2 regions of the Robertmurraya beringensis genome follow, and region 2 is predicted to be linked to the other one. Evidence: predicted binding sites of a transcription regulator. Region 2 holds the regulator's gene; the other holds the start of a gene.
What was found. Region 2 encodes LexA, which represses DNA repair genes until DNA is damaged. Its sites were predicted from a motif close to CGAACATATGTTCG; they were not measured.
Positions count from the first base shown of each region.

Region 1: parE (DNA topoisomerase IV subunit B) is a predicted target of LexA. The motif match lies at 11,076-11,089, and genes of this name have one in related genera.

Region 1 covers NZ_JBHLUU010000127.1:17,405-30,004, reverse strand. Annotated here, with positions in the region: gene tlp (small acid-soluble spore protein Tlp) at 1-222, shown strand, start outside; gene ACFFHF_RS23065 (AAA family ATPase) at 319-2,646, shown strand; gene ACFFHF_RS23060 (YbgC/FadM family acyl-CoA thioesterase) at 2,646-3,080, shown strand; gene ACFFHF_RS23055 (hypothetical protein) at 3,095-3,394, shown strand; gene ACFFHF_RS23050 (HesB/YadR/YfhF family protein) at 3,420-3,707, opposite strand; gene ACFFHF_RS23045 (CapA family protein) at 3,908-5,080, opposite strand; gene ACFFHF_RS23040 (phosphatidylglycerol lysyltransferase domain-containing protein) at 5,539-6,594, opposite strand; gene ACFFHF_RS23035 (hypothetical protein) at 6,773-6,943, shown strand; gene ACFFHF_RS23030 (ATP-binding protein) at 7,035-7,721, opposite strand; gene plsY (glycerol-3-phosphate 1-O-acyltransferase PlsY) at 7,853-8,440, opposite strand; gene ACFFHF_RS23020 (glycosyl hydrolase family 18 protein) at 8,652-10,373, shown strand; gene ACFFHF_RS23015 (CoA-binding protein) at 10,472-10,885, shown strand; gene parE (DNA topoisomerase IV subunit B) at 11,214-12,600, shown strand, end outside.
Region 2 covers NZ_JBHLUU010000016.1:110,071-122,670, forward strand. Annotated here, with positions in the region: gene ACFFHF_RS04865 (cytochrome c biogenesis protein CcdA) at 1-359, opposite strand, end outside; gene ACFFHF_RS04870 (aspartyl-phosphate phosphatase Spo0E family protein) at 637-807, shown strand; gene ACFFHF_RS04875 (ABC transporter ATP-binding protein) at 847-2,637, opposite strand; gene ACFFHF_RS04880 (ABC transporter transmembrane domain-containing protein) at 2,641-4,389, opposite strand; gene ACFFHF_RS04885 (hypothetical protein) at 4,926-5,090, opposite strand; gene ACFFHF_RS04890 (YneF family protein) at 5,649-5,864, opposite strand; gene sirA (sporulation inhibitor of replication protein SirA) at 5,952-6,389, opposite strand; gene tkt (transketolase) at 6,561-8,561, opposite strand; gene ACFFHF_RS04905 (DUF896 domain-containing protein) at 8,721-8,954, opposite strand; gene ACFFHF_RS04910 (YneB family resolvase-like protein) at 9,069-9,749, opposite strand; gene yneA (cell division suppressor protein YneA) at 9,758-10,072, opposite strand; gene lexA (transcriptional repressor LexA) at 10,227-10,853, shown strand; gene glnA (type I glutamate--ammonia ligase) at 11,029-12,363, opposite strand; gene ACFFHF_RS04930 (MerR family transcriptional regulator) at 12,399-12,600, opposite strand, start outside.

The DNA.
Region 1 (12,600 bases), on a different contig from region 2:
CCAAATCCTGATGACAGAAGCGATAATGTCGAAAACATTCAATCAATAATTGTTCACACAATAGAGAATATGCGAGAAGCTGAAGCAGCTATAGAACATAGCAATTCCAAAGATGCGGCTGAGATTGAAGCAAAGAACGAAAGACGAAGAGAAGCACTTGATGCGTTGCGTTCAGAAGTAAAAGAAGAAGCACAAGCTAGTCAAAATGGATATACTGAATAAGTAGTACAAAGGGGCTGTATTCGCAGCCTCTTTCTTCATGCCTTGAGATAAATATGGTACTATAGAAAAAAATAAAGATAAAAAAGAAGTGATATTATGGAACAACAACTAGAAATACATACCCTAACACCTGAAGTAATCGACGCATGGGAAACTGAACTCCGCGAAACCGGATCTATAGAAGATGAGACAAAGATCATTCATGCCATTCATTCGCTTCATGAACAGAACGATGCCCATTTACTTTCCAAACTACTCTCGATCGCATCCCTATCAAGATCCGCCAAACATGGGAAAGAGAATCACCTGAGCTTTTTATGGATGACCAAAGCATATGAGCTCAATCCAATGAACCAAAGAGCGAGCGAATTTCTTGCACATTTTGAGTGGAAGAAGAAAAAGTCGATCCTCGATTCTCTGAAGTTTCCGGCCATGCGTGAGACAGATAATCGCGCTGCAAAAAAGAAGGTGGCTGTAGATATTATCGCCATTTGCCAACGCTTTTTATCCACAAGTGATGAACATATCGACGAGCTGGAATCTGGCTATCAACTAGCTTACCGGAACCAAACTGGAGAAATAGTGAGTATTTATCGAAACTTGATTGATACGCTTGTTGAAGTACAAGAGGTTATCGGCATGATGTTAAAGGCAGCCGAAGAATACGATGAATCCATATCTGGAGTGTTTCATACAGCCGTTCATTTCCAAGACTTAAAGGGATCACTAGAGGAACTCGATCGCTTAAAACAAACATGGGAACAATTATTTGCCGAAGAAGAGACCGTACCGAAATCACAGCACTCCCTTGATACCCTTCATGAAATGATTGGGATGAATAAGGTGAAAGAACGCATTTCACAGTTATATGAATTTTTAAAATACCAAAAGGAAAGAAAAAAACAGGGATATCAGTCAAAGGATGAACAAAGTCTTCACATGATTATCACAGGAAATCCTGGTACGGGTAAAACCACCCTCGTTCGACTGCTAGCAAAAATTTACCACGAGCTAGGCATCCTTCCACGAGAAGAGGTCATCGAGACGGATCGGACACGACTCGTTGGAGCGTTTGTTGGTCAAACGGAAGAGAATGTACGCCAAGCCGTCGAGCAGGCTATTGGTGGTGTTCTGTTTATCGATGAGGCATATAGCTTAAAAAGGGAAGGCCAGACCGGAAATGATTACGGACAAGTAGCTGTTGATACTTTGGTTTCCTTAATGACTGGAAAGGAATACGGTGGGAAATTCGCAGTTGTACTTGCAGGCTATCCAGAGGAAATGAGGCAATTCCTCGATTCAAATACAGGATTAAAAAGTAGATTTCCTCGGTCCAACCATATACACCTAGATAACTATTCAACGGAAGAACTATTAATGATTGCTGAAAAATTTGCGCAAGATAACGATTATTTGCTCACGTCTGATGCGAGAAAAGAGTTGGAGCACCGCATTGATATGGAAAGGGTCGATGACACGTTTGGAAATGCGAGAACCGTTCAAACACTCGTGCTCGATGCGATTTTTAGAAAAGGATCGAAGAAACAGTCCGAAAGATCTGTCTTGGATTTCACCGTATTAGATAAAGACGATTTTGCCACTAGCACCGAACAGAACGAAAAGAAGGCAGAGGAGCTTTTAGCATTACTCGTCGGATTAGGTCATGTGAAAGATGAAGTGGAGAAGCTCGTTTCGTTTGTAAAAGTTCAAAAACTGAGATTACAAAGTGGCTTACCCATCTTGCCTGTTCAATTGCACTCTGTATTTACAGGAAATCCTGGAACGGGAAAGACAACGGTAGCAAAGGTTTTTTCCAGAGCATTAAAGGAAATTGGTTACTTAAAGCGGGGCCACTTAATTGTCACAAGTAGAGCAGACTTTGTAGCGGGATATGTTGGACAAACAGCCGCCAAAACAAAAAAGAAAATACGCGAGGCGCTTGGAGGGGTATTATTTATTGACGAAGCGTATTCCTTACTTAGTAAATCACCAGGAGATTTTGGGAAGGAAGCGATTGATACTCTCGTTGATGAGATGACGAAGCACAATGAAAACTTAGTTGTTATTCTAGCTGGTTATCCCAATGAAATGAAACAGCTTCTCGAAAGCAACCCAGGCTTACAATCTCGTTTTAAAAAATTTTTTCATTTCCATGATTATCAGGTAGAGGAGCTTATCGAAATCATGGTCTCTTACGCAACAAGCTATCATTATACCCTTGAAGGGGAAGCCTTATCTTTCTTAAAAGAGGAACTTGGTGGATTGTCTGTGAGCGGAAATGGGAGATTTGCAACAAATGTTATTGACGAAGCCATTCAAGTTCAAGCATTACGTATTTCAAAAGAGAACGACTCTGATCTTTCACTTTTAACTAAAGACGATCTTAGAATGGCTTTGCACAAAGTAGGAAAAGGGGAATCTTAATGCTAGTAGGAAAAAAAGAAATAGAGGTACGCTATGCGGAAACGGATCAAATGGGAGTTGTTTACCATGCGAATTACCTTGTTTGGATGGAGCTAGGTCGAACAAGTATCATTGAAGATCTAGGTTTTAAATATGCTGATATGGAGAAAGAAGGCGTAATATCTCCTGTAATTGATATTCAAGCATCGTATAAAAAACCAGTAAGATACGGGGAAAAGGCTATGGTCCATACGTGGATTGAAGAGTACGACGGGTTCCGTGTAACGTATGGCTATGAAATTTTCACAGAAAGTGGAGATACAGCTCTAAAAGGAATGTCCCAGCATGTTTGTGTAATGCAAGACACATTCCGCCCGATTTCCATCAGAAAGAAATTTCCGATTTGGCATGAGGCTTACGAAAAACATAAAAAGCAGCCAGTTGCAACCGAGTAAGAAGGAGAGAACCGATGGCTTTTGGCATTAAAAGAGAAGAATTACGAGCTTGGAAAAAGAAAATTGATCGTGGTGAAATTGCCTTTCTCACCCATTACTGGTTGGACGATCGCTTTCCCGATTGCACTACTGTAACAAAGGTTGGCTGTCGTGATCTTGATCAGTTAGCCAAATGGGGCGAAACCTATAATTTAAAACGAGAGTGGATTCATTATCGAGAAAATGGCTATTCGCACTTTGATTTATTAGGTGAACATCAAAAAAGAGTGCTGCTACATGAGAAAGAAGCAGCAACGAAATTATTGAAAAAATAAAGCTGATCCGCTTTGGATCAGCTTTTTACTCGTATCGAAAGACTGGCTCATTTACTTGTTCGTTAAAATCAACGAATAAATCCTTACCATCAAAATACCATAAATCTTTTTCTTCAATATAGTAATGAATATCATCCTTGACCACTTCAAATCCAATTTGATGCGGTGTTTCAGACGATACTCCTAATGAAAATCCTTGCTGTACCGTACTACAGCCACCATAGCGTGCAAAGAAGCGTACATAATCGCCCTTATTTAACAGCATTTCTTCTTTATACCAAGCCGCAGCAAGATCATTTACAATTATATTCATAATGAAAAACTCCTTCCGTATATCGAGTATTATAATGCAAAAAGGACGAAATTGCTAAAAACAAGCTCGATAAAAGTACATTTCAACTGTGCTTTTCTTTATGTTAGCAGCTAATTTTGATTGAGGGGTATGCTACACTGGACGTTTGGATAGGATGGGAGGGGAAAGAAAAGCAGTGTCCGTAAATAGACACCGCTTATTCATTTAAGATTATTTGTCATATGTGTCAGTATTTCATTGTACTTGCTTTCGGCGTTACTCATTCCAAAATTGCCAGCATTCTGCAATGGGACCACCCGATAATTTTGTAGTCTTTGATTTGATACATATGTTGGAAAGAAACCAGGCTCAGAAAGACGAATTGATGTTCCATCTGAATTTATTTGCTTGGTCACTCGTATAGAAGCCATACCGCCTATGTCTTTATAATCTCTCATTTGTCCAGATAGAAAATTCCCTAACGAATAGACCACTAGAGCTTGTCTTCCATCAGAAGCCTTCAACCATTCCATCGGTTGGAGTACATGGGGATGATGACCAAAGATAATATCTACTCCTTCATCTACAAGAAATTGAGCAAGTTCTTCCTGTTCTTCGGTAGGAAAACGTTGATATTCATTACCCCAGTGAATGCTCATGACAGTAATATCAGCGGCTTCACGTGCGCGGTGGATTTCACTTTTCATGGCTTCCTTATCAATTAAGTTGACTAAATAGTCCTTACCTTCAGGAATCGGCATCCCGTTCGTTCCATATGTGTACGACAGATAGGCGACCTTAATTCCGTTCTTTTCCATCATGGTTAACGTTTGCTGATCCTCGGCACTTGAATATGTTCCAACACTTGGAACTCCAAGTTGATCTAAATTGGTTAGAGAAGTAAGTAGCCCTTTTTCACGTTTATCTAAAGAGTGATTATTTGCTGTGGAGACAATGTCTACTCCTGCATCTTTTATAGCGCTTCCAATTTCTATAGGACTATTAAACATCGGATAGCTAGAAATACCCAACTCAACTCCACCAAGTATCGTTTCCTGATTAGCTAACAAAATATCCGGTTGAGATAGTGTTGCTGCAACTTGCTCAAACATGGGGTGAAAATCATATCCATTGCCAGTCTGAGCATCCTCATACACCCAATCATGAATCAGAATATCTCCAATGGCACCAAGTGTGATCGTTTGTTCATAAGTCTTCGATTCAACCCCAAGTGCACGAGGGGACACATTTTTTTCATTATGTACAACGGGACTCGCATTGGCACTTTCATACATGTTCATAAATAAGAATAAAGACGCGGTGATTAAAGAACCTGAAAGAGCGGCTCCAACCCACATATTGTTTTTCCGCTTTTTCTTTCTAACTTTCCTCATAATAACACCTACTACATACAGTTTATTGGCAATCCATGTACTTTTTCGCTAAGATGGGTATCATAAAGTTGTCTTTTCTTCATTATGTCATAAATGCGTTACAATATGCGACAATTTTCTTGTTAGAGAGGAGCAAAAAATGTTAAAACTTACCCCATCAGCGTATCAAATTTTGCTATCTGCTGTTGAAAAAGAGAAGAAAACAGAAGAGGAAGTACTGTACGTTCGATTAACCATGGGAATAGGCTGAGGAGGTCCACAGTTAAAGCTTTCTCTGGAAGAGAAGCCATTACAGGAGGATCAAGTAATACCTTTTCACGACCTTCATATCGTTATCCATAATCATGATATGGTCTATTTTGAGAACATCAAACTTGACTACCAAACCGATGTACTTGGTAAAGGACGTTTTCAAGTAATCAAGTTATAAAAAAGAGGTGAACCTCTTGGTTTACCTCTTACACCGCTTTTTTAATCAAATATTTAAGCTTTCCTACAACCTCTTTTGTTTTCGTTGATAAAGGAGGTTGATTGATTAATAGAATCAATTGAATAATCACAAGAATTAAAGGGGACTTTTTATAAGCCAAATACTTCGGTTCCCAACTTGAAGTGAATTTGCCTTTAAACTCTTGAAGACCCTTAAATTTATATAAAGTATTACCATGCAAAAAGATAAAACGAATCCATTTTTCAGAAGTAATCGAGTATTTAGTTTGTCCTACATTGGCAAGCGGGGCCATACCTAAGCTGCAGTACTGATATCCATGTTCTTTAACCCATTGAAAGATATGAATAAAAAGTACATCCATTGTCCCGTATGAGGAACTAGTCGATTTTCTCATTAAATCAATCGTTACTGTGTCTTTATAATCTGTTGCTAATGTAGCAAAAGCGACCACTCGACCTTCCGCATTCGTTAATAAAGCAACCGGATATGAAGAAACATATTCCTCACTGAAGGAGACAACCGAAAATCCTTTTTCCTTTTGGTCTCCTAACCACTCTTCAGAAATGGCACGAAGCTCTGCAAGGAATGAATGCGAATAGGGAGGAGTGATGACTCGAAAATGAAAGTTTTCTCTTGTAAACTTATTAAACTTTGTACGAAGTTTCGCTCCTTGTTTTCCAGCAAGAGAGAAGTTTGTCACATCCACAATACCTTCTTCGCCAAGCTTCATAAAGGAAAAACCAGTTTCGTGAAAATAGTGCATGTATTTAGCACTGATTTGATAAAAAACAGGAGTTAAACGTAGTTCATCACAGTATTCATGAAATTCTTTTATTGCATCCACTATATAAGTTTCATCACCGATGGGATCACCTAATACAACCAATTTATTCGCAATTTTTTTATAAGCAATTAACACCTTTTCATCTACAGCCCAAAACAACTCTTTATCGCGCAACAAAATTAAGTGAGAAGCATGATTTCCTCCGTTTTTTTCTAAGAAGGAAAGTACTCGCTCATCCTTATGCTCTGTTTTACTAAGAGAGAACATGTTATTCGTCATATCGTTCGTTCCTCCTGATAAAATTCACCTCCATAAAGATACCATATTCCACTTTGTTAGAGTGATAAAATTTTTACCAAACCATAAAAAACTGGATTTAAATAAATAGGACTGTCATAATTGAGTAATACTTAACTTTCTATGGATCAAAAATTAAAATATAAGACAGGATGAGAGAATGAAAAAGAATTTATATAACAGCGGAGAAGAAGTAAGCATAAAAGTGTCTGGTGAGTCTGTCGTCATCTCTAAATGTCAATATGTTAAAAATATGAAGAGGTATTCGTACATTGTTGAGGAATACCCAAATACCTTTTTCTTTGAAGATGAGTTAATCAAAGAGACCTAACACAAATAAAAGAAAGGCCCGATGAAAGCAGCTACACAAGCTCTTGTCGGGCCTTTCTTTTCTATATTTATTTAGGGGTTATCTATGACAATTAGTCTACATCTGTTGGAATAGGCAGAGCAATTTGAAAAGTGGTTCCTACGTTTTTTTGGCTCTCAACGGTGATTAAGCCATTATGCTTTTCAATCAGCTTTTTGCAAATCGATAATCCCAAGCCTGTACCATAAGATTTTTCGGTATAAAAGGGGGTAAACAGTCGCGCAAGGGTCGCTTGATCCATCCCAGAACCGTTATCTTTTACAACCACATGTATTCTGTTTTCTAGAACATTGGTTTCTAAAGTAATTTTTCGGACTCGGGCATCCTGGACCTCTATTAGTGATTCAACCGCATTTTTCACTAAATTGACGAGCACTTGTTTGAATTCATTACGACAAACATCTACCTTAAGAAGATCGGGATCGAATTGAGTATGAAATTGAATTCTATATACATTTGCTTCTCTTTCAAAAAGCAATTTCATTTCCTCTAATAACCTGTTCACACACACAAGCTTTTGCTGAGGAGAACTGGCTATATTTGAATTAGCATATGCGGTAAGTAACTCATCCGCACGGTTGATTTCACTTATGGCGAGATCCGCATATTGTTCTTTTTCTATCATCACCAAGTATGGTTTTAATAATTGCAGCAAACCTTTCACGGTTGTCAGAGGATTCTTCACTTCATGAACCATTTCAGCAACCATTGTTTCACACTTTTTCATCTCGTCCGTCATTTCTCTTATCTCCCATCTAGCGTAATTTCTACTCCATCTATATGGTGAATTTCATCGTAATATGTATGTTTTTCATTAAAAAAGTCAAAACCTGCAAAATTTTAGTCAAAAAAAAGACCCTTTGTCGGGTCTTACATCCATTTAATCTTTGGTTCTGTTTTATTGATAATTCGCTTGATATTCGCTCGATGTCGATAAATAACAAATAAAGAAAGTAATGAAACGACGATAATTAACAGTGGTTCCTTTGCAATCACTGCATAAATCACTGCTACAATGGATGCAATAATTGAAGAAAGTGATACGAACTTCGTTATGTATAAGCTAAGCAAGAATACAACGACCATCACCAGAAACATCACTGGAGCACATGCTAAAAGAACTCCACCTGACGTAGCCACCGCTTTTCCACCCTTAAAATTAGCGAACACAGGATACATATGCCCAACAACCGCAATCATCCCCGCTATTAAAGGATCAATTTGACCATCCACTCCGAACATAATCGGAAGGGCCGAGGCAAGTGTACCTTTTAAGATATCCGCAGCGGTAACAATCATCCCTGCTTTTTTCCCTAAAGTACGAAACGTATTGGTTCCACCTAAATTTCCACTTCCATGCTCACGGATATCAATACCGTAAAATGCTTTTCCAACAATTAACCCTGAGGGGATGGAACCAAGCAGGTAAGAAACAATAATTATTAATGCAATTTCCATCATACAAAGACTCCTTCACACTTCATATACCGTCTTATTATTGTACCATGTATCGCTTAAAAAACCATGTCCAATTGGTTTTTTCCATTATATTCTCGTAACTTTTTTGTTATTCAATCGTCATATTTAGAGGCTAAAATGAACGAATGTCGAAACCCTCTTTTCAAAAGATCATCTTTTCGGGTACGATGAAGGTAAGGGAGAGTGAAACATGGCACGTCTAGAAACATATAAGAAAAAACCGGTTGTATCAAAGGGATGGACCATCACAGGGCTCATTGCATCAATACTTGTGATTATCTCTAGTATTCTATTATTCTTCTATCCTTTTGCTTCAAGCGAAAAAACAAGCTACTTCACGGGAGAAAATCCTGTTCTATTTCAAGGGAAACAACAAGGAAATGCGATTATAGAAGGCGAAAGCGTCTATGTATCGTTAGACTTTTTGAAGGAGAATATTGATGATAGTATCGCGTTTGATGAAAAATCAAACTCAATCATCATTACTACCTCTAATAAAGTGGTACAAATGCCTACAGAGTCCTTAACCTATTTTATAAATGAGAAGCCGGTTGAACTCCAATTTGCTCCATTAGTAGATGAACAAGGCCAATTATATGTAGCGCTTGACCCAGTCATTCAGTTTTATCCTGTTACGTACCGTGTACTTGAAAACTCAAATGCCGTATGGATTGAAAAGGATGGAGATACTCTTCAAAATGCTGTGGTTACGAATGAGGATGTTCACGAGGAAAAACTTCGACTGCGTACAGACGCAACCTTACAATCTCCTTATGTTGCAGATGTATCAAACGGGGAAAAGATTTGGATTGAAGATGAGAAGGAAGAATTCTATTTTGTTAGAAAAATAGACGGAGTTGCTGGATTTATATCTAAGGACTTAATTGAAACACAGGATAAGGTAACCATCAATGTAGAATATGAAAAGGAAGCTGTAAATACTCCAACCTTTGAAGGACCGATCAACCTTACTTGGGAAGCAGTGTATACGAAAAACCCAGATACTACTATGATTCCTGTAATGAACGGAGTAAACGTTGTTTCACCAACCTGGTTCGAACTAAAGGACGAAACGGGAACCATCGGGAACCTTGCTTCTCTGGAGTACTCGAAATGGGCAAAGGCACAGGGCTATCAAGTCTGGGGACTATTCTCCAACGCGTTTGATCCTGACCTAACTCACGCAGCCTTTAAGGATTACGAGACGAGACAGAAGATGATTCGAGAGCTCCTACATTACAGTCAGTTATACGAGCTGAACGGAATCAATATTGATATTGAAAATGTAAGAGAAGAAGACGGGCCACTTGTGACACAATTTGTCCGAGAGGCAACACCCTACTTACATGAAGCAGGCTTAATTGTTTCCATGGACATTACATTTATGGCAGAAGGTAATTGGTCTGCTTTCTATGAACGTGATAAGCTTGCAGAAATTGTCGACTATCTTGCGATTATGGCCTACGATGAGCATTGGGGTTCCTCGCCAAAAGCCGGGAGCGTAGCAAGCCTTCCATGGGTTGAAACCAACCTTCAAAAGCTCTTGGAAATCGTTCCAAATGAAAAGCTGATTTTAGGTATTCCGCTTTACACAAGACTATGGGAAATCAAAGACAGCGGTGAAGTTTCCTCCAAATCCAAAAGCATGGCGCAAATCAAAGAATGGTTAACCACAAATAACTTAACTCCTATCTATGATGCAGCTAGCGGACAAAATTATGCCGAGCTTTATGTTCCCGATCAGGCGACTACCTATAAGGTATGGCTTGAAGATGAACAGTCTCTTACCGCAAGAACGATTTTAGCGGTAAAGTATGACCTTGCGGGGGTGGCGAGCTGGTCCAGATATTTTGCCGATGAAACAGCATGGACCGCTCTACAAACTTTTAATCAGCAAATAGTGAAAAAGTAATGCGTGGCTAGGAGTTTCTCCTAGCCTTTTATCATTCAATTGGCTATGATTAAAGAATGTAAGGGCATACTAAACAAAAATTAAGAGGAGTGAGTTTGATGCCAATCGAGTATCCGAGCCGTGAAGAATTGGGGCAAATCTTAAAAAAGGCAAAGCGAATCGCTGTTGTTGGAATAAGCAATAATCCAGAACGTACCTCTTACATGGTTTCTGAAGCTATGAAAAATGCTGGATATGAAATTATTCCAGTTAACCCTACCGTAGATGAAGTGTTTGGTATTAAAGCCGTAGCGAAGTTGACTGATATTGAAGGCCATGTAGACATAGTGAATGTGTTTAGACGATCGGAATTCCTGCCAGAAGTGGCAAAAGAGTTCGATCAAATCGATGCGGATGTATTTTGGGCACAACTAGGATTAGAAAATGAAGAAGCGTTCGAATTTTTAAAAAGCAAAGGCTACACGGTCGTTATGAATCGATGCATTAAAGTAGAACATGCTTTGACAAAATAATTTTTTCTCCTTCACTCTAGTCATTAAGATTAGAGTGTTTTTCTTTTTATTATAGGCTTTATAAACATTTCTGTAATCGAAGAATATTCGTCTAAAATACTTTTGTTTTTAAAATATCCATTTGCCAAATCAAAAGAAATATATACAATAAAGCATAGGTGTCTTAAAAAATGTGATAAAATACGAGATGAGAACATTCGTTCTGTAGTCTTCGTTTCATAATATTTAAAGGATAATTTACTTGTAAGAACGAATAGGTATAAAGACGTTCAGGTCCATTACATAGATAGAGACATGTGGCTGGCACGGAAGGAAAGGGGTATTATACGTGGCAAAAAATCAAGGAACGTTTGAATACAACGATGATGCCATTCAAGTACTAGAGGGGTTAGATGCGGTTCGTAAACGCCCAGGAATGTACATTGGTAGTACAGATTCACGAGGGCTTCACCATTTGGTGTATGAAATAGTAGATAATTCTGTTGATGAAGCATTAGCAGGTCATGGAGACCATATAACCGTAAAAATTCACAAAGATAATTCCATAAGTGTGCAGGACAAAGGGCGTGGTATGCCAACGGGTATGCACAAAATGGGAAAACCCACTCCTGAGGTCATCTTAACTGTCCTTCACGCAGGGGGAAAATTCGGTCAAGGTGGGTATAAAACAAGTGGTGGGTTACACGGTGTAGGTGCATCGGTTGTAAATGCATTGAGCGAGTGGCTCGTGGTAAAGATTAAGCGAGATGGCTTTGTCTACGAGCAGCGTTTTGAAAACGGTGGAAAACCTGTGACTACTTTAGAGAAAGTAGGAAAAACGAATCAAACCGGTACGACGATTCACTTTAAGCCGGATACGTCCATTTTTTCAACGACCACCTACAATTATGAAACATTGTGTGAACGCTTGAGAGAATCTGCCTTTCTTTTAAAAGGCATGAAAATAGAAATTATTGATGACCGTAATGACTTCCACGAGATTTTCCATTACGAAAATGGAATTGAGGCGTTTGTTCAATATTTGAACGAGGAAAAGGACGTCTTACACCCAGTTATCAGCTTCGAAGGGACGAGCGGTGGAATTGAAGTGGATTACGCTTTCCAATTCAATGATGGATATTCGGAAAATGTTCTATCCTTCGTCAATAATGTTCGTACAAAAGACGGTGGAACACATGAGGCTGGTGCTAAAACAGCCATGACTCGTGTATTTAACGAATACGCTCGTAAAATCGGCCTGTTAAAAGAAAAGGATAAAAACCTGGATGGAGCGGATATACGAGAAGGATTTGCAGCCATTATTTCCGTGCGTGTTCCAGAAGAACTTCTTCAATTTGAAGGACAAACAAAAGGAAAGCTAGGAACGAGCGAAGCACGTTCTGCTGTAGACTCGGTTGTTTCTGAGTATTTGTCTTACTTTTTAGAAGAAAACCCGGAGACCAGTACGTTATTGATACGTAAAGCAATAAAAGCGTATCAAGCTCGTGAAGCCGCTCGGAAAGCTAGAGAAGAAGCACGAAGCGGGAAGAAAAGGAAACGCTCTGAGGCTGTTTTGTCAGGGAAGTTAACGCCGGCCCAATCTAGAAATCCTCAGAAAAATGAGCTTTACTTAGTTGAGGGTGACTCTGCCGGAGGATCTGCTAAACAAGGTCGTGACCGTCGATTCCAAGCGATCCTTCCACTTCGAGGAAAAGTTATTAATACAGAAAAAGCAA
Region 2 (12,600 bases):
AACTCATATCTTTTTTCCCTCATCAACGAATCCGGTTTCAGAATACCAACGACCACGAAACCAAAAAAGACGATCACAATGGCGCCTAATTGACGAATGAGATCCTGATAGCCAGCAAAAATTTCACCAATAAAGGAGCTTCCAAAGCCGATCGCAATAAAGATAATGGAAAATCCAACTAAGAAAAACAAGGTATGTAATAAGCTGCGTCTTTGTAGCATGGCATTATCCGTCTTCAGTTCTCCTACTGACATACCAGTAATATACGAGAGGAACGCAGGATATAAAGGAAGACAGCAAGGAGAAATAAAGCTCAAAAAGCCGGCTCCAAGTGCAATTAATACGTTTACATCGGTCAAATGTAACCACTCCTAAAAAAATCATTCTTATTAATTTTATCAAAAGATAAATAGAAAAGATAATAATTAATATTTGAACATTCTGTGACAGCAACAAAAATCGGGCAAGCTCCAGACTCCATATAACTGTATGTAAGAACCCTGAAAAAATGTTAATCACCAAACAAAATTGTCTATTTCTAGATTTTTTCTTTTGAAATTCTCCTATTTCTTGGGTATACTATGTATATAGTTTCACGAAAGATTTTGGATATTATTTGGAAGGGACTAAACAGAATTGTCAAAACAGGAATTTTTAGCACTCATTGAAAAGAAACGAGCGGAGCTAATCGAGATCGCTATGATCAGTGGACTGAATTCTTCTACTGCCCTTCATTACAGTCAGGAATTGGACAATCTTTTAAATGAATATAACCGTATCTTTTTAAAAAAGGTTCCCACCTATTAAAAACAGCTTGAGCCGAAAGCAACTCAAGCTGTTTATTTTTTAGCTGACAACATCCTCTATTCTATCGGCTAAATTATTTTGGAGAAGATACATCTTATAGTACAAACCTCTTAGTGATAGCAGTTCCTGATGACTACCCCTCTCGACGATTTCCCCTTGATGCAACACTAAGATCAGTTCGGCATCTTGAATGGTCGACAATCGGTGGGCAATGGCAATCGTTGTTCGACCTTTTCGCATACGTGAAAGCGCCTCTTGAATCGCTTCTTCAGTCTCTGTATCAATATTGGCGGTTGCTTCGTCCAAAATTAATATTTTTGGACTAGCTGCTACCGTCCGAGCAAAGGCAATCAGTTGCCGTTGCCCACTTGATAGCGTAGACCCTCTCTCCACCATTTGATGCTCGTATCCTCCCTCAAGCTTCTCAATAAATGGATGTGCTTGAACAAACTTCGCAGCTGCTTCTACCTCTTCCATGCTCATCTTCTCATTATGCAAACGAATATTGTCTGCGACGGTTCCAAAAAACAAGAAAGGATCTTGAAGAACCAGACCCATCTTTGTCCGAAGTTCTTTTTCGGGATATTCTTTAATGGAATGCCCATCCACTAAAATTTCTCCTCTTTCAAATTCATAAAATCTCATCATTAAATTAATAATCGAGCTCTTGCCACTTCCGGTGTGACCAACCAGGGCGACTGTTTCACCTGGTTTTGCAGTGAAGGAAATATTTTTTAATACATCTCTTTTCCCATCATATGAAAAACTGACATCACGAAATTCTATTTCGCCTTCTTGAATCCTATTGGCTGTTTCTTTTTGTGAAGGTGATACCTCCTGTTCATCAAGAACATTGAATACCCTAGAAGCTGCGACAATTGCTTGTTGGTATAAAGATAAGCGCATCATCATATTGTTCACCGGCTCAAAGAATCGATCTAGATAGTTAACAAACGCATACAACACTCCGATTTGGATAGGACTTTCAAATGACGAAACACCAAAATAGCTAAGAACGATAATCAAGGCTCCCACATAAACCAGGTCAATCGCAGGACGCAAAAGCAAACCATCTACTTTTATATTCCTCATACCGGCAGTATAATGCTTCTCATTGGTCACTCCAAATTCTTCACGCATTCTTTTTTCCTGACGAAATACTTGAATGATTCCCATCCCTTGAATCGATTCACTAAGCTTTGCATTCAGCTGGCTTAGTCGCTCCCTCATATCATGGTAAAATTTCGAGCTTAGTTTTCGGTACAAGTTCATAATAAAAAAAATCACTGGTAGAATGACTAAACAAAACAATGCTAGTTTAACATCCAAAATAAACATTGCGATAAAAATACCCGTAATGAGGAACCCGCTTTGGATAAACGTTACTAACACCGTCACAAACATATCTTTAATCGCTTCGGTATCATTCGTCACTCTTGATACAATGCTTCCAGCAGGTGTTTTGTCAAAAAATTTCAATCCAAGTGATTGAACCTTTGAGAAGACATCAATACGAATCTCTTGAATAATTTTCAAGGCAATTTCTTGGAATTTTAAGAGCTGAAAATAGGAGATAATGACGTTTAAAATTTGAATACCTAAATACGCGGCACCTAGCATGAATAACGGTTCAAACGAAAGATTTCTAGGCTTTAAGTAATCATCTATAAATACTTTGACTAAAATGGGTCCAAGTATATCACCAACGGTTGTAAGAATGAGGAGACAAAAAGCCAACCCTATCGTTTTCGAGTGAGGCTTCGCATAGGCTAGGAGCCGAACTAATACTTTCCACTGTTGTTTCCCTTCTGATACTTGCTGATTTTCCATCATTTATCCTCCATGCTCCACAAGATCTTCCAGCTGTTGCCTTAGGTACATTTCCTTGTACCATCCCTCTTGATCCATTAACGTATCATGTGTACCCGATTGCGCGATCTGTCCATTATCAATGACTATAATAAGATCAGCATGCTGAATGGCACTTAGTCGGTGAGAGGTAATGATTGTTGTTTTCCCCTCTCGGTTTTCTTTAAGTGATGTTAAAATCGCCTCTTCTGTTTTAGCATCGACCGCTGAAAGAGAATCATCTAGAATGAGCACTTCCGGATTTAATAATAGAGCACGAGCAATGGAAATACGCTGTTTTTGCCCACCAGATAACGAAACACCTCGTTCTCCGACGACCGTATCATACCCATCAGTAAACTGAGTTATATCATCATGAATATTAGCTATTTTCGCTGCCTCTTGGATCTCTTCTTTTTCACATAGAGACTTGGCGAAAGAGATATTTTCACCGATCGTAGCAGAAAATAGGAAATGGTCCTGTGGAACATAGCCGACTGCCTCTCTTAATTTGTCGATTTTATATCGTGTAATGTGCTGACCACCGAATATGATTTGACCATCGGTAACATCATATTCCCTGATCAATAGCTTTAATAATGTCGTCTTCCCGGCACCTGTTTTCCCTACAATTCCAAGTGTTTGTCCCCTTTTCAACTCAAAATGAATATCATGTAGGATGGGTTCTGCTTCGTTCGGATAAGTAAATTGCTGAATCTCATATTGAATATCTCCGCTTGGAGTCACATTTAACGCTGCTTCTTCATCGACAATATCCGCTTTTTCATTTAATAGTGAGATAACGCGATCATAAGAAGCTCTACCTCTTTCAACGATATTAAACAACCACCCGAAGGCAAGCATAGGCCAAATTAATAAGCCTAAATAGGTTGTAAAAGAAACCAACTGTCCAATCGTTAACTCACCATTTATTACATATCTAGCACCAAATGTAAGAGAAAGAAAAAATGAAATTCCTACAATAATAGAAATCGTCGGATCAAACAAGGAGTCCACCCGTGCAACGGAAATATTTTTATCTACTACATCATTGGATTGCTTTCGAAAATCTTCTATATCTTCTTTTTCCTGACCAAAGGTTTTTATCACTTTTATTCCTGTGATACTTTCCTGTGTTTTATCGTTTAACGATGAAAAGGCCTCCTGCGCGAGATGAAAACGCCTGTGTAGTAACGTTCCGTACCAACTGGTTAAAATCGCCATAAACGGCATCGGAATCAAGCTAATTAACGTAAGCTTCCAGCTGATGGTAAAAGCCATGGCAAGAATGACAAAGCCACCTGTAGAAAGGGAATCGACAAAGGTGAGTACCCCTACACCTGCCGTCTGCTGTATCGCTTGAATATCATTGGTCGCATGTGCCATCAAGTCTCCCGTTCTTCTTCTTTGGTAAAAGGATTGTGACATTGAAGTAAAATGATGAAACAATCGATTTCGTAATTGCATGGAGAGCTTAACTGCTGAACCAAAAATCATGATTCTCCAATAATACCTAAGTATGTACATCATTAGAGCAGCCCCTACAAGTAGGAGCAAATATGTCCCTAATATCTTCATCGTTAAGGACCCTTGCTCAATATGATCGACTACAAGCCCAATCACTTTTGGAGGAACAAGCTGCAAAAATGCAACAATTAACAACAGAAGAACCCCAGTAATATATGCTTTTTTCTCCTGCTTGAAAAACCACATCAAATCAATAAAAACTTTCATTCCCCACAACCCCCAACCCTAAAAAACAATTCCTGTAACTAGAATAGTTTACCAAATCTTGTGAAAATAAGGAAGATACTTGCAGTGTTTTGGTATTGTAGTTTAATGAATGGGTGAAGTATTGGTATTTCAACTTCATAATTTAGTTCCTTCGTCCCACTAATTCCTGGAAATCATAGGCTTTAAAATCAAATTTAGTTCCCTCATTCCACTAATTCCTGGAATTCATAGGTCTTAAAATCAAATTTAGTTCCCTCATTCCACTAAATACTGGAATTCATAGGTCTTAAAATCAAATTTAGTTCCCTCATTCCACTAAATACTGGAATTCATAGGTCTCAAAATCAAATTTAGTTCCCTCATTCCACTAATTCCTGGAATTCATAGGTCTTAAAATCAAATTTAGTTCCCTCATTCCACTAATTCTTGGAATTCATAGGTCTTAAAATCAAATTTAGTTCCCTCTTTCCACTAAATACTGGTAACCATAGGCGCTAAATTAGTCCTTCACAATAAAAAACGCCATGATGGCGTTTTCATTGCGTACTATTATTGTTTTTATCGTCACCCTTACCTGGATGAACGGCCTGGTAAATAGCATTTGAAAATTGGTCGACTTCTTCCATCGTTCCACCATGCATCTGGTTGTCTGCACCTAGCTTACTTTTATCCCCTTTAACTGGGTTATGAATGCGTACCATATTTCCCACCTCCTCCTCTATAGGATGGACATTTCCCATCATACTTATCAATATTTAGATAGTGATGGACGAAATCACAATGTCCTGTATAATAGATGAGATAATAATTACAGGGTGAGTGTGATTAGGTGGTTAATGCAATAGGATATGTCACGTTTTTAACATATGAACTAAATCAAAAATTTTCTATTCGAAAGAACCATAATGTAATTAAACTACATAGCTACAAAGAAATTGCTGATCAATATAATAGACCCGCATATGAGGTTACATGTAAATATAGTGTCTACCTACCTGCACATTATGAATGTAAATCATTAGAGGACTATACAGGTAGAGTCTATCCCTTCTTAGAGCATTTTCTTAAAAACATTATTCGAACTGAAGTCCATAGCTTAACTTATAAAGAACCTCCGATAAGGAAGAGGCGAAAAAAGGAAAAAAATTCAGCAGAATAAAAAAACACCTTTTCTGTTTGTTTGTGCAGAAAAGGTGGTCTTTATTTGGGATTGAGTCAATCAAAACATAAGCCTATGTACAGGGCTTGTCCGTGACAAATTACTTGCCCGTTTGCTTGTTCATTGCTGACATCATTTGATTGATTTTCTTCTGAGATGGTTTCATTCCCATTTGCATCATCATCATTTTTAGCATTTGTTCATTGATTGGTGGGTTTTTCTTTAAGTAGCTCATCATGTAACGGCGAGCAATGAAAAAACCTAGTGCAACACCTGCTGCTAAAGCAAGTACGCCTACTAGAATATGCGTCCACATACTAAACTTCCTCCTTCATGTTGTCTATCATACAGTGTACTAAACCAAATGCTATTATACAATATTTGCTGTGCAATTTCTCCTATTTTAAATTAACTTTCTTTCCTTAATTGGTCTGAGCCACCCGTAACGCTCATGTCCGAGGTCAATTGCCAAAAATGAGCTTTCACTTTTACGTAAAACTTCGAAGAAAAGTGTCTCCGCATCGTAACTACCAAATGCATGAATAGTAATATGCTTTTCGAATATCTCTAGTTTGGCAGAGCTTACATGTCCATTTTGAATATAGTATATCCCCTGTTTGTGTTCAAAATCCTGATTTTTTCCTAGTTGTTGAAGAATATATTGTTGAAGGCGAAGTGTCGATAGAGGTTTTGTAATAAACTGGATTTGTTTTTTTAATATATTTTTCAGTTCACCGAAGGATTCATTATACTCAGCAAACAGATCAAAGAACATCTTTTCTCTACCAAAATAATGAGAGGCAAATTCATCATCGATTAAATACAACTGATATGTTCTCACCAAGCTCCTCCTCGTCTGACCAAATAATGTTATTTCTCTCTATTATAAAGAAGTAGAAATAGAACGTTTGTCTTACGTCGTCAAAAACTTCCACTATTTTTGTCGGAAAAAGTCGTAGATCTTGATGCATGAAAAAAAGGCTGTTCTATTTCTAGAACAACCTTTTCAAACTTATAATAGAGCCTTAACTCTAGCAACTACATTTTCTACTGTAAATCCGTATTCTGCCATGATTTTTTCACCAGGAGCAGAAGCACCGAATGTATCAATTCCTAATACTTCCCCTTCATCTCCTGCATAACGATGCCATCCTAGAGATGATCCCATTTCAATAGCTAAACGCTTCTTAACAGTTGGAGGAATAACACTTTGCTTATATTCACGAGATTGCTTTTCGAAGCGATCCCATGAAGGCATACTTACTACTGAAGCTGAAATTCCTTCTGCATCAAGTGCTTTTTGTGCTTCAACAGCTAAACCTACTTCTGAACCAGCAGCAAGCAATAATACATCTGCTTGTTCTTTAGATGCTGGTGAAATAACATAAGCACCTTTCTTAACGCCTTCATATGCATTTTTATCTGTGTCTTTAATGGTAGGTAAATCCTGTCTTGTTAACACTAAAGCTGTTGGAAGATCAGTTGATTCAAGTGCAAGCTTCCAAGCTGCTGCTGTTTCATTACCATCAGCCGGACGAATAACACCTAAGTTTGGCATTGCACGTAATGCAGCAAGCTGTTCAACTGGCTCATGTGTTGGTCCATCTTCCCCAACTGCAATTGAGTCATGAGTGAACACATACGTTACAGGAAGACCCATTAATGCAGCTAATCTAATAGCTGGACGTAAGTAGTCAGAGAATACAAAGAAAGTTCCTCCAAATACCTTTACTCCACCATGTAGAGCCATACCATTTAACGCAGCACCCATCGCAAATTCACGAACGCCAAACCAAATGTTCTTACCTTCAAACGATTCAGGAGTAAAATCACCTACACCTTTAATCATTGTTTTGTTAGAACCAGCAAGGTCAGCTGAACCCCCGATAAATGAAGGCGTGTTCTTAGCGATTGCATTAAGAGCTTCACCTGATGATGCACGGCTAGCAAGTGCTTTTCCTTCAGGATATACAGGAAGATCCTTGTCCCAACCTTCTGGAAGCTCACCTTTAATAGCAGCTGATAACTGTTGAGCAAGCTCTGGGTAGTCATTTTTATAAGAAGCGAACATGTCGTTCCACTCGTTTTCTTTCTTTACACCAGTTTCCACAATGTATTTATTAAATGTATCATATACTTCTGTGGGAACATGGAAATCTTCTTCAAACGTCCATTGGTAAGCTTCTTTCGTTAGCTTTAATTCATTTGCTCCAAGTGGGGCACCATGAACATCTGATTTACCAGATTTGTTTGGTGAACCATAACCGATTACAGTTTTTACTTCAATTAGTGTAGGACGGTGTTGATCACCTTGAGCATCTTCAATTGCTTTTGCAATTTCCTCAAGGTTATTTCCATCCTCTACACGAATGTATTGCCATCCATATGAATCAAAACGTTTTTCAACACTTTCAGAGAATGAACGGTCTAAGTCACCATCAAGAGAGATATCATTTGAATCATATAATACAACTAGACGACCAAGTTTTAAATGTCCTGCAAGTGAAGCAGCTTCAGCAGAAACACCTTCCATTAAGTCTCCGTCACCACAAATGCTATATGTATAATGATCTACTACATTGTAGTTACCTTTGTTATAAGTAGCAGCTAAATGTCTTTCAGCCATCGCCATACCAACTGCCATTGCAATTCCTTGCCCTAGTGGTCCAGTGGTTGCATCTATACCTGGTGTATGTCCAAATTCAGGATGACCTGGAGTTTTACTTCCCCATTGACGGAAGCTCTTAAGATCATCCATCGTTACGTCATAGCCTGATAAGTGAAGAAGACTATACAGCAATGCAGAACCATGCCCTGCAGATAAAACAAAACGATCACGGTTAAACCACTCTGGGTTTTTAGGATTATGATTCATAAAGCGCGACCATAATGTATAAGCCATTGGAGCAGCACCCATCGGCATACCCGGATGACCGGAATTAGCTTTTTCAATCGCATCAATTGATAAAGTACGTATTGCGTTTATTGCTAGTACATCATTTTGTTCAAACATTTTTTCAACCCTTCCTATTCTTTATCTAATAATCCCACTTTTTAATATTATATCTGCTCTACTATTTATACAACAGATTGGCTAAATAAATTTTGAAAAAAACACATATTTTATAATTTTCTGTGTATTCTATCATTTCCTGGTGAATAAATTTAGAAATTAATGTAGTTTTTTGCTATTTTTTAGTTTCTTAAGCTTTTCAGGTGTTACATCCTCGCCCAAAGGATCAATAATTTTTACACCTTCGAGCGTTCCTAGCATAGATGATCGAAATATTTGTAAATATTCACTACGAAGCTTTGACTGCTCCTTTGCTTCCGCTTCTGTTAACCCTTCAGCTTTTGCTTTTTTTGCTAGTTCATTAATTCTAGCGATTCTTTCCTTCGGTAGCATCTCTTTGCTCCTTCACTTTTAGTTTTACCAATAGAAATCATGTTACTAAAAGATATAGTCTTTGACAAGGAAGAAGCGTAAAGAGGTACGAATAACAAAAAATGCCAACAATTTTTATGACTTGTTAGCATTTGGTGAGATATTTTTTAGATGTTTTTCCTCTTCTATGTATTCAAGATATCTTCGATTTACTGTAGCTTTTGAGATTTCATAGCCGAAACCTCTTAAAGTTGCAGCGATTTCCGAAAATGTTAAATCATTGTCTCGTAACCGTACAATCTCTGTTATCGGTACTTCAATACGCTCTCTCCCTGCATGAACACCGTTATTTTTCAGATTTTTCTCTGGTCTGTAACCGTTTTGAACAGCTCGGTTCATTCCTCTTTTAATTTTACTATTATGAAGCTTTCGCTGATATTCCTCTACCATACTTACAATTTGCAATACCATAGAATCCGATTCAGATAATTGTAACTCACCGTTATGTGAGACACTGAAAAGTTTGATGTTATCCTTTAGTATACAATGAAGCAAAGCGATTTTGGCATTTCCTCTACCAAGTCTCGTTTCATCTTGAATAAGGACTGCATCTACTTTCTCATTCTTTAATCGTGAAAGTAGGAGCAAAATACCCTCTCTGTCAAAGTCATAACCACTTGCCTGTTCCTTTATCACTTCAACAACTTCCATGTCGTGTTGTTTTGACAGCTTCAATAACTCTTCTTCCTGTCTTTTTAGAGAAGAGTACTGTGATTCTTTTTCAGTACTTACTCTACAATAGATAATTGCCTTCATATTTCCTCCTAATTCGAAGCAAGCTCTCTAACAGCGGAATCGTTTAATTCTACAGGTATATAGATTTCATCACCTACTAACAATACGTTCCCATTAATATCATTAATTTCTTCTACCCAGGATACAAACTCTGTTTCAGACAAAGCATGCTTATCAGCGTAGTTTTGACAAAGGTCCCAAAGAGTTTCTCCTTCATTAATCGTTACAGACATATATTTTTCCTCAACTGATTCACCACTAGAAATTACTAAAATAATCGACGCTAGGATAGATAAGATAACTAGAATAATAGCATATGAATATTTGTTCCATAAAGTTTTCATGTAAAACACCTCTATTAGAATGTATGTTCGTATTTATGTTATTATTATAGACCGAACATTTGTTTTGTGTCAACAATTATTCGAACTTATGTTTGTATGCACTGGTAGAACATGCTATAATATAGTCAAGATTAACCAATGAGGGGCGGTAAGTATGACAAAACTATCAAAACGTCAGGTCGATATACTAGAATATATAAAAGAAGAAGTTAAGCAAAAGGGCTATCCGCCTTCCGTTCGTGAAATTGGGGAAGCGGTTGGTTTAGCTTCAAGCTCAACCGTACACGGCCATTTAGCTAGACTTGAAAGCAAAGGGTATATTCGAAGAGATCCAACAAAGCCAAGAGCTATTGAGATTCTGGATCTTGATGAGGTGGTAAGCAATATACCAAAATATAATATCGTTAACGTTCCTGTAGTCGGAAAAGTAACAGCTGGTATACCTATAACTGCTATTGAAAATGTTGAAGAGTATTTTCCTCTCCCGGAACGCCTTGCCCCCGCGGATGAACAAGTATTTATGCTTGAGGTTATGGGAGACAGTATGATTGAAGCTGGAATCCTTGATGGAGATTACGTGATCGTGAAGCAGCAGCAAACAGCGAATAACGGAGACATCGTTGTTGCCATGACCGAGGAAGATGAGGCGACAGTTAAGAGATTCTTCAAAGAAAAAGATTATGTTCGTTTACAGCCGGAGAACTCTTCTCTAACACCAATTATCCTACGAAATGTGTCTATCCTAGGAAAAGTTATCGGAGTATATCGTCATATTCATTAATAAAGGAAAGCAAGCATCAATAAATGCTTGCTTTCTTTTTTTACATACAATGGATCAAAGCTCTTTCTTCGACTGAACATTGAGATTATTATTCATAAACGCCACCTCACCATTTACATTCAATCATACAAAGAACCCTCAACACCAGAAAGTGTTGAGGGTTTCTTTATAAGGATTAATACATTGACATGTATTGCTCACGCTCCCATGGATGTACTTGTGTACGGAACATATCCCACTCGATCTCTTTTGCTTCCACGAAGTGTTCGAAGATATGCTCTCCAAGAGCGGTAATCATTGTTTCGTCTGATTTTAAGTTATCTAAAGCAGCAGCAAGTGTAGCTGGTAGATCTTCGATACCAACAGCTTGACGCTCTTCTTTGTTCATAACGTAGATGTTACGGTCAACTGGAGCTGGCGGTGTTAAAGAGTTCTTCACTCCGTCAAGACCAGCAGCAAGTAATACAGCCATTGCTAAGTAAGGGTTAGCAGCAGGGTCAACGCTACGTACTTCTACACGAGTGGAAATTCCACGAGATGCAGGGATACGGATTAGCGGTGAACGGTTTCTAGCAGACCATGCAACGTAGCAAGGTGCTTCGTAACCAGGTACTAAACGCTTATAAGAGTTTACAGTTGGGTTCGTTACAGCTGTAAAGTTAGGAGCGTGCTTAATGATACCAGCGATGAACTGACGAGCAGTGTCGCTTAGTTCTAGGTTTCCAGTTGGATCAAAGAATGCGTTCTTGCCTTCTTTGAATAATGAAACGTTACAGTGCATTCCAGAACCGTTTACTCCGAATAATGGCTTCGGCATGAATGTTGCATGTAGACCGTGCTTACGTGCAATTGTTTTAACAACAAGCTTGAACGTTTGGATTTGGTCACAAGCGCTTAATGCATCAGCATATTTGAAGTCGATTTCGTGTTGTCCTGGAGCAACCTCATGGTGTGATGCTTCAATTTCAAAGCCCATTTCTTCAAGCTCTAACACGATATCACGACGGCAGTTTTCACCAAGGTCCGTTGGAGCAAGGTCGAAATATCCACCGTTGTCGTTTAATTCAAGTGTAGGTTCTCCAGCTTGGTCAAGCTTGAATAAGAAAAATTCTGGCTCAGGTCCAAGATTGAAATCAGAAAATCCTAAGTCTTGCATTTCTTTAATAATTCTTCTTAAGTTGTTACGTGGGTCACCTGCAAATGGAGTTCCATCTGGATTGTAGATGTCACAGATTAAACGTGCCACTTTACCTTTTTCAGCTGTCCAAGGGAAAACCACCCATGTGTCTAAGTCTGGATATAAGTACATGTCTGACTCTTCAATACGAACAAAACCTTCGATAGAAGAACCGTCAAACATCATTTTGTTGTCTAAAGCTTTTTCAAGCTGACTGATAGGAATCTCCACGTTTTTGATAGTTCCTAAGATGTCAGTGAATTGCAAACGAATAAACTTTACATTTTGTTCTTCTGCCATTCTTGTAATATCATCTCTTGTAAACTTAGCCATTTTGTTTCCTCCCTTGAATAGTAAATCTCTTTTTATTAGTGGAAAAAGCGTGACATATCACCTTGGCGCAATGACGAACGATTAAAGCGGCCAGCATGCATAAGCTCTGAGCGCAACATTTTTCGTAACTCATCATCGGACAGATCACGTCTTGCTTTCTCTGCTTCCTTCACCATTTCTTCTGAAAGCACCTGTTGCTCTTTCACAGAAAAAATTTGCTTAATTCCTGCAAGATTC